One region of the Methylosinus sp. R-45379 genome, then DNA from elsewhere that is predicted to be linked to it. Evidence: riboswitches for the same ligand, from Rfam matches in the RefSeq annotation. Region 1 holds a riboswitch; the other holds the start of a gene.
What was found. A riboswitch is a leader RNA that binds a small molecule or an ion and turns the genes downstream of it on or off. The one in region 1 is predicted to bind fluoride.

Region 1 (3,716 bases):
TCCTTGCAGTGCTCGTGCTCGGCGTTCCACTCATAGCCGAGCCGCTCCATGCAGGCGACGATATGATCATGCAACACGCGGCTGTTCTTGTGCCGCTCCTGGGGGAGCTTGCTCTCGCTGTCGAGCTCGCAATCGGTGACGTCTATCTTCAGCCCGGCGAAATAGCGTCCGCTGCTGCTGCCGGTGACGAAGACGAACTCTGTGGCGACGATGAAGGCGAGGCCGACGGCGAAGGCGACGCGCGCCTTGAACTTGCTGTCGAAGTAGTCGATGCCGATGAAGGACAGCCCGCCGAGCGCCAGCAATCCGCCGCCGAGCATGAGCGTCAGCGGAGCCACGAAGGCGGCGATATCCTCATTCATCGGCACATCTCCCGTCTGTTCCCGACGGGGCGCCGCCTTCCCCTCAGTCTCGAGGTCAAATGGAGCATGTCCTCCAACCGGCAAGCGCCCTGCAGGGGCGAGCGGCGAGCTTAGGCTCGCCGCCGCGATCGGGCTATTCGAATCTCAGCTGAAACGCGGTGATCGCGCGCTCGAAGCCGGTGGCCGGCAGATAGCAATAGGCATTGGTGGCGACCGGCGCATCCTTGCAATTGCGATGCGCGGGAGCCCATTCATAGCCGGCCTCCTGCATGCAGCCGAGAATGTGCTTGTGGATGACATTGACGTCCACGCCGAGACGCGCCTCCGGATGCGCGGACTCGCCCTCGAGCTCGCAGGCGGAAGTCTGCACCTGCTGCGCCTTGAAGAATGAGACGCTGCTGCCGGCGAGCACCACCTCGAGCGCGGCGAGAACGATGGAGCCCGCGACGAGCGCGGCGATCGCCTGGACGCGCGACTTCAGAAATTGAATCTCGATGAAGTAGAGCCCGCCGGCGGCGATCAGCGCGCATCCGATGACGAGAGCGAAAGGGGTGACAAAAACCGAGAGATCCTGATTCATCTGCTTCCTCCTGCATTACGAGCGCGCAAGCGCCCTTGTTCGATGATCTTCCGATCATCGGCATTGAGCAGGAGTCATCAGCCTCTTCGGCGGTTGTAGGGGGCACCCCATCCCCTGGCGCGCCGGCTATCGCCTCGCGACCTTATGTAGCTAATTCGATACATAAAGCCTGCCGGGTCGTCAATGCGCAGGCGGGCGGCGCGTGGCGGACGGCTTCCGCGATCCCGCGCGCGAGCGTATGAGCCGCCGAGAGGACAAGGCGAAACGCTCATGCGCAACGACATAGACGACATCGTCGGCTCCCGACATCCGCGGCATCCGGCTCTCGAGGCTCTTCTCGCCTTTTTGCAGCTGGGACTGACCAGCTTCGGCGGACCGATCGCCCATATCGGCTACTTCCGGGCCGAATTCGTCGAGCGCCGCAAATGGCTGAGCGAGACGGCCTTTGCCGATTTCGTCGCGCTCTGCCAATTTCTTCCTGGACCGGCCAGCAGCCAGCTCGGCTTCATTCTCGGCATGTCGCGCGCCGGCCTGCTCGGCGGCTTCTCGGCCTGGCTCGGCTTCACCTTGCCCTCGGCCGTCGCCCTCGTCCTTTTCGCCTATTGCGTCTCACAGCTCGGCGATGTCGCGCATCTTTCCTGGCTGCACGGCCTCGCGATTGTCGCCGTGGCCGTCGTCGCACAGGCGGTCTGGGGCATGGCTCGGAGCCTCTGCCCGGATCGCGAGCGCGCCACGATCGCGCTCGCGGCAATGATCCTCACTCTGGCGCTTCCCTCGGCCGCGGGCCAGATCGGCGCCATTGTCAGCGGCGGCCTCATCGGATGGCTGCTGCTCCCACAGAGATCGGCGCCGGCGTCGGCGCCGATCTCCGCCGGCTTCATCGGTCGGCGCGCCGGCCTCGCCTCGCTCGCTCTCTTCGTCCTCGTGCTGATCGGCGCGCCGATTCTCGCCGCTACCACCGGCGCGCATTGGCTCGCCATTTTCGCGGCTTTCTTTCGTTCCGGCGCTCTGGTGTTCGGCGGCGGCCATGTGGTGCTGCCGCTGCTGCAGCAGGCGGTGACGCCGCCGGGCTGGATCGGCTCGGACGCCTTCCTCGCAGGCTACGCCGCCGCCCAGGCCGTGCCCGGCCCCCTCTTCACCTTCGCGGCGTTTCTCGGCGCGGCGATGCGCGAGCCGCCCAACGGCTGGGCGGGCGCGATCCTGTGCCTCGTCGCCATCTATCTGCCGTCCTTGCTGCTGCTGCTCGGCGTGCTGCCATTCTGGGATGCGGTGCGCGGCCGCTCGGCCATGCGTTCGGCGCTCGCCGGCGTCAATGCGGCCGTGGTCGGCATTCTCACGGGCGCGCTCTACACGCCGGTCTGGACCAGCGCGGTCTTCTCGGCTGCGGATTTCTGCCTCGCGGCGACGGCCTATCTGCTGCTGGTCTTCTGGCGGGCGCCGGCCTGGCTCGTCGTCCTCTTCGGAGCGCTCGGCGCAGTCGCGATCGACTCCTTCGGCCGATCGCTCACTTGATCTCGGCGAAGCCCAATGGCTTGGCGTCGCTCGGCGCGGAGGCCGGCTCGCCCCGTGTCGCCGCGGCGATCGTCACGCCCGATTCTGCGCCCGCCGCCGCGGCGACGGCCTCGGGCGTATCGGAGAGAAAGGCGGCGAGCTCATCGGCGCCCCGCGCCGCGACCGCGGCCAGCGCCCGATCGTCGAGCAGCGTCCAAGGATCACCGGCGCCGGTCACGGCCACCTCGTCGGTGAGGCGGCGGGCGCGTCGTCCGTTGCGGTCGAAAATATCGAAGACATAGGCGAAGCGCGTCGCCCCTTCGGCGCTCGCATAGGCGGTGAGATAACCGCGCAGACGATAGGCGGCCGCCGGCTCTTCGGCGGCGGCTATGTCGCGGCTCTCCGTCGCGCGGGCGAAGGCGGGGCGGAAGCGCGCCAGCGCATCCTCCGGCGCGCCCTCCAGGCTGATGAGCGCCACAGGCGCGCCACGCGGGCTGACGCCGGGCCGCGGCGTCGGACGCTGCCGCTGCGCGAGCTGCTCGGGCCGCGGATGGCCGATCTCGACCGCCGTATCGACGCAGCCGGCGAGCGTCAACGCGCCGATCGCCGCGCAGAACGGCCCGCAAAAGCGACGGCTGGAGCGTTTCAGATCGCGCATCGTCTCCAGCACCCTCCGCCTCATGGTGAAGAAAGTGCTAACAATGATCCGGGCGGCGGTCCAGCCCCCGCATTCCCCATACGCAATTCCCTGTGGGACAAGGCGCATCTCCTTTCGCGCCGCCTTTTCGCCTCACTGCCGCCACGGACCGCATCGACGATCAAGCTCACGTTAACCTTACCGCGCTTTCGCGCGCCGCATCGGGACGCGCAAAGCTTTCGTCAAGGTTGACGGAACCTTCGCTTAACCCCTGCGCGGATAGGACTGGCGACAGTAGAGACCCGTCGTCAGAGGAGCTTAGAGGAAATGGCATTGCTTTCCGCCACGCGCGCCCTGCGCTTCGCCGTCGCCATTCTGGCGGCCGTCTCGCTCGGCGCCTGCGCCAAAAACGCCGAGGATGAGAACGCCGCGCTCGCCGGCGGCGCCGGCGCCAATGGCCGCGGCGGCTACGCCGCCCCCGGAAGCCCGCAGGATTTCGTCGTAAATGTCGGCGACCGCGTCTATTTCGAGACCGATTCGAGCGAGCTGACGCCCACCGCGCAGGCGACGCTCGACAAGCAGTCCGACTGGCTGCAGCGCTACGGCCGCTATTCCTTCACTGTGGAGGGCCACGCGGACGAACGCG
Region 2 (3,716 bases), on a different contig from region 1:
GTTGCGCTCGGAGCTGGAGACGGCGCTGGGCGAGCTGGCCGCGCTCGGCCTCGTCACTTCGGATAGTTTCGGCGGGCTGCGCGCGCTGCTCGTGCCTTCCGAGAAGCGCAAGCCTTTCGACGGCGCGCGGCGGCGCGGCAAAGTGCTTTCCTTCGGCATGGAGAGCGCCGGGCGCTGGTCGCTCATTCGCCGCGCCTATGCGCCGCCGGGCTCGCAAGCGCGTCATGCTTGCGTGGAGCACATCGCGCAGGCGCTGCTGCGCCGTTATGGCGTCGTCTTCTGGCGCCTTTTGGCGCGCGAAGGCGGCTGGCTGCCGCCCTGGCGCGATCTCTTGCGCGTCTATCGACGGCTCGAGGCGCGCGGCGAAATTCGCGGCGGGCGTTTCGTCGCCGGCTTTTCCGGCGAGCAATATGCGCTGCCGGACGCCGTCGGCCTGCTGCGCGAGATTCGCCGCCGGCCGGCCGACGGGCAATATGTGTCGCTGTCGGCGGCCGATCCGCTCAATCTCATCGGCGTGCTGACCCCGGGCGGCAAGCTCGCCGCGCTCACCGGCAATCGCCTGCTGTTTCGCGACGGATTGCCGATCGCCGCGCTCGCGGGCGGCAAGATCGAATTTCTGACGAGCGTCGATGAGGCGACGCGATGGGAGGCGGAGAAGCGCCTCATCCGCTCGGCGGCGCGGGGGCAGCTCGCCGATCTGGCGTGATCACGTCTTCTCGCCATAGCGCATCACGCGCACTTTCTCGAGCGTGACCAGCCCGCCGCTCATCATCGAGTCGAGCGTCGGCAGAAAGGCGTCGATCTTCTCCTCTTCGTCGACGATCTCTATGACAATGGGGAGATCTTCCGAGAGGCTCAATATCTTCGTCGTGCGCAGCCGGCTGTTATGGCCGAATCCTACAGGGCCGCGCAGCACGGTGGCGCCGGCGAGGTGCAGCGCGCGCGCCGTCCGCACGATCGCCTCATGCAGCGGTCGCCCTTCGAATTTCTCGTCCTCGCCAATGAAGATGCGCAGCAGAGTCGCGTCTCGAGGCAATTGCATCGTCAGGCTCCTTTCAGCGCGTTGAGATGAGCGGCGGCGACATGTCCGAGCCAGACGGCGAAAAGGCAGAGCCCGAACGACAGGCCGATATTGGCGAGCGCAGCGAAGGCCTCGCCGCCGCGCGCCAGATTGAGCGTCTGCAGGCCGAAGGAGGAGAAGGTCGTATAGCCCCCGCATAGGCCGATCATCACGAATTGGCGCGTCTGCGTATCGACGAAGAGACGGCCGTCCCCCGGCGACGTGAGCGTCGCGAAAAAGCCGATGGCGAAACAGCCGGAGACATTCACGATCAGCGTGCCCCAGGGAAAGGCCTCGCCGAAGCAGCGGGAAACGACTCCAGAGAGCCAATAACGCGCGACGCCGCCGATCGCGCTGCCGATCATGATGAGAACATAGATCATCTCGAGCCTTTGCCGGTAGGGGCTTCGCGCGAGGCCGATCGCGGCCTCGCGCGTTGCAGAGCTTTATTGGGCGGTCTCTTTGCTCGCTTCCTCGAGATGCGAGAGCGCTTCCTTCGCCTGCTTGGTCGCGGCTTCGGTGTGGTTCGCCTGCCCCTCCTCTATCGCCGCCTTTATATGGACGATCGCCTCGGCCATGTGCGGATTGGGCTTGAACTTCTGAAGGCCCTCGGCTTTCTCGAGCGCGAGATCGGCGTGATAGGAGAGCAGGCCGGCGTCATGCAGCTTGCCGCCGTGGGTGATCGCTTCATTGACGTGATAGATCGCCTGGTCCAGCCGGTCGTCGGCGCGAGCGAGCGTCGGCCCGATGAGCGCCGCGAGGCCGAGGCTCGCGGCGAGCCCGAATTTGCGAATTTTCATTTCACTCTCCTCATTTCGACCGTTGCGGTCGACGTTTCGGATTCGATTTTTTCGTCGCCGGCCGCGCCGACGCGGCGCAGCCGGTGAACGCGGTCATTCGAATCTCATTGGATTGGCCGTGACCGCCCGGCCGAGGGCGCGCGCCTCTGCGCGACGAAGCTCGATCGAAAGCGCGGCGACGATGCGCGCGCATTCGACGGATCGGACTTTACGAAACGGAAAAACCGCGGCGATCGGACTCATGACGGACTCCTGCCGAGCGAATAGATCGCTCTCTCCGACGATCGGTCGATCATCGGACATCAGCAGGAGTCATCAGCCTTTGCGGCGGTTGAAGGGGGACCCCATCCCCCGGCCGCACGCGCGAGCGGCGGCCTTGGCGAAATTGGTATCTGAGCGATGAGACAGCGTCAAGAACGAGCTGGAGCTGAGCCGTCTCGCGCTCGTCGATCGAAGCGCCGCCGCCGGCGGCAATGTCGAAAGCGCTTGCGCGGACGGGTTCTCATGGCTGAAAAGAATTCATGCGTCTCCGATCCGACTTTTTCGTCTCCGCCCTCATCCGCCGCGCCGAGACGGCCGGCTCCGTCGCCATGCTGCGCCGCCGCGGCTCCGAGGAAGCGGGCGCGATCTTCGTGAAGATCGACCGCCTGGATGGACGCGCGGCGCTGCTCGGGCCGGCGCCGCAGAGCGTGGATTTGCCGGAAGGCGTCGATCGCCTTTTCGCGCGTCTGCACGCGGATGAATGGGTGACGCCGCTGGAGGCCGAGGAGCGCGCCCGCAAGGAGATCGCCTTCGATCCGGATTTATGGCTAGTCGAGATCGAGGATCGCGAGGGCAAGAGCTTCGTCGATATCGCGGCTCGAACGGCCTGAGCCGCTCGGTCGAGGACGACCCATGCGCATTCGCCCCGCTCGAAACAGCGACGCGCCGGCGATCTGGCGCGTCATCGGCCCGACCATCCGCGCCGGCGAGACCTATGCGCTCGATCGCGACATGAGCGAGGCCGACGCCCTCGCCTATTGGCTGGGCGCGGATCGCGAGACCTTCGTCGCGGAAGACGACGAGGGGAGGATCATCGGCTCCTATTACCTGCGCGCCAATCAGGCCGGCGGCGGAGCCCATATCTGCAATTGCGGCTATATGACCAGCGCCGAAGCGGCCGGTCGCGGCGTCGCCCGCGCAATGTGCGCGCATTCGCTGGATCATGCGCGCGAGCGCGGCTTTCGCGGCATGCAGTTCAACTTCGTCGTCGAGACGAACATCCGCGCCATCCGCCTATGGCGCTCTTTCGATTTCGAGATCGTCGGCCGGCAGCCGCGCGCCTTCCAGCATCCGACGCTGGGCTTGGTCGACGCCTTGGTGATGTTTCGTCAGCTCGGCGCGCCGGAAGGCTGAGCCGCGCGATATTTCTCCCAGCCGGCGGCGCGCAGGCGGCAGGCGGGACATTCGCCGCAGCCATAGCCCCAGTCGAAGCGCTTGCCGCGCTCGCCGAGATAGCAGGTGTGGCTCTCCTCGACGATGAGCCGCACCAGCGGCTCGCCGCCCAACTCCTCGGCGAGCTTCCAGGTCGCGGCCTTGTCGATCGACATCAGCGGCGTGAGGATTGCGAGCTTCCGGTCCATGCCCAAAGTCAGCGCTGTCTCCACCGCGCGGATCGTCGCGTCGCGGCAATCGGGATAGCCGGAAAAATCCGTCTCGCACATGCCGCCGACGAGACTGCCGATCCCGCGCCGATAGGCGAGCGCCGCCGCGAAGGTGAGGAAGAGGATGTTCCGCCCCGGCACGAAAGTATTTGGCAAGCCCGAGGCGTCGAAGGCGATCTCGGCCTCGCGCGTCAGCGCCGTGTCGGAGATGGC

Region 2: it holds a riboswitch for fluoride, as region 1 does, so the genes downstream of both, smbP (small metal-binding protein SmbP) here and A1351_RS23220 (hypothetical protein) in region 1, are expected to answer to the same signal.

What each region holds. Positions count from the first base shown of each region.
Region 1 is NZ_LUUM01000312.1:5,955-9,670, reverse strand. Features, by position in the region: gene A1351_RS23225 (hypothetical protein) at 1-362, opposite strand, end outside; gene A1351_RS23220 (hypothetical protein) at 496-942, opposite strand; fluoride riboswitch at 1,004-1,066, opposite strand; gene chrA (chromate efflux transporter) at 1,213-2,454, shown strand; gene A1351_RS23210 (hypothetical protein) at 2,447-3,103, opposite strand; gene pal (peptidoglycan-associated lipoprotein Pal) at 3,398-3,716, shown strand, end outside.
Region 2 is NZ_LUUM01000113.1:170,932-174,647, reverse strand. Features, by position in the region: gene A1351_RS06515 (DEAD/DEAH box helicase) at 1-706, shown strand, start outside; gene A1351_RS06510 (DUF190 domain-containing protein) at 707-1,042, opposite strand; gene crcB (fluoride efflux transporter CrcB) at 1,045-1,443, opposite strand; gene smbP (small metal-binding protein SmbP) at 1,507-1,860, opposite strand; fluoride riboswitch at 2,160-2,221, opposite strand; gene A1351_RS06490 (DUF1491 family protein) at 2,382-2,732, shown strand; gene A1351_RS06485 (GNAT family N-acetyltransferase) at 2,755-3,255, shown strand; gene queC (7-cyano-7-deazaguanine synthase QueC) at 3,231-3,716, opposite strand, start outside.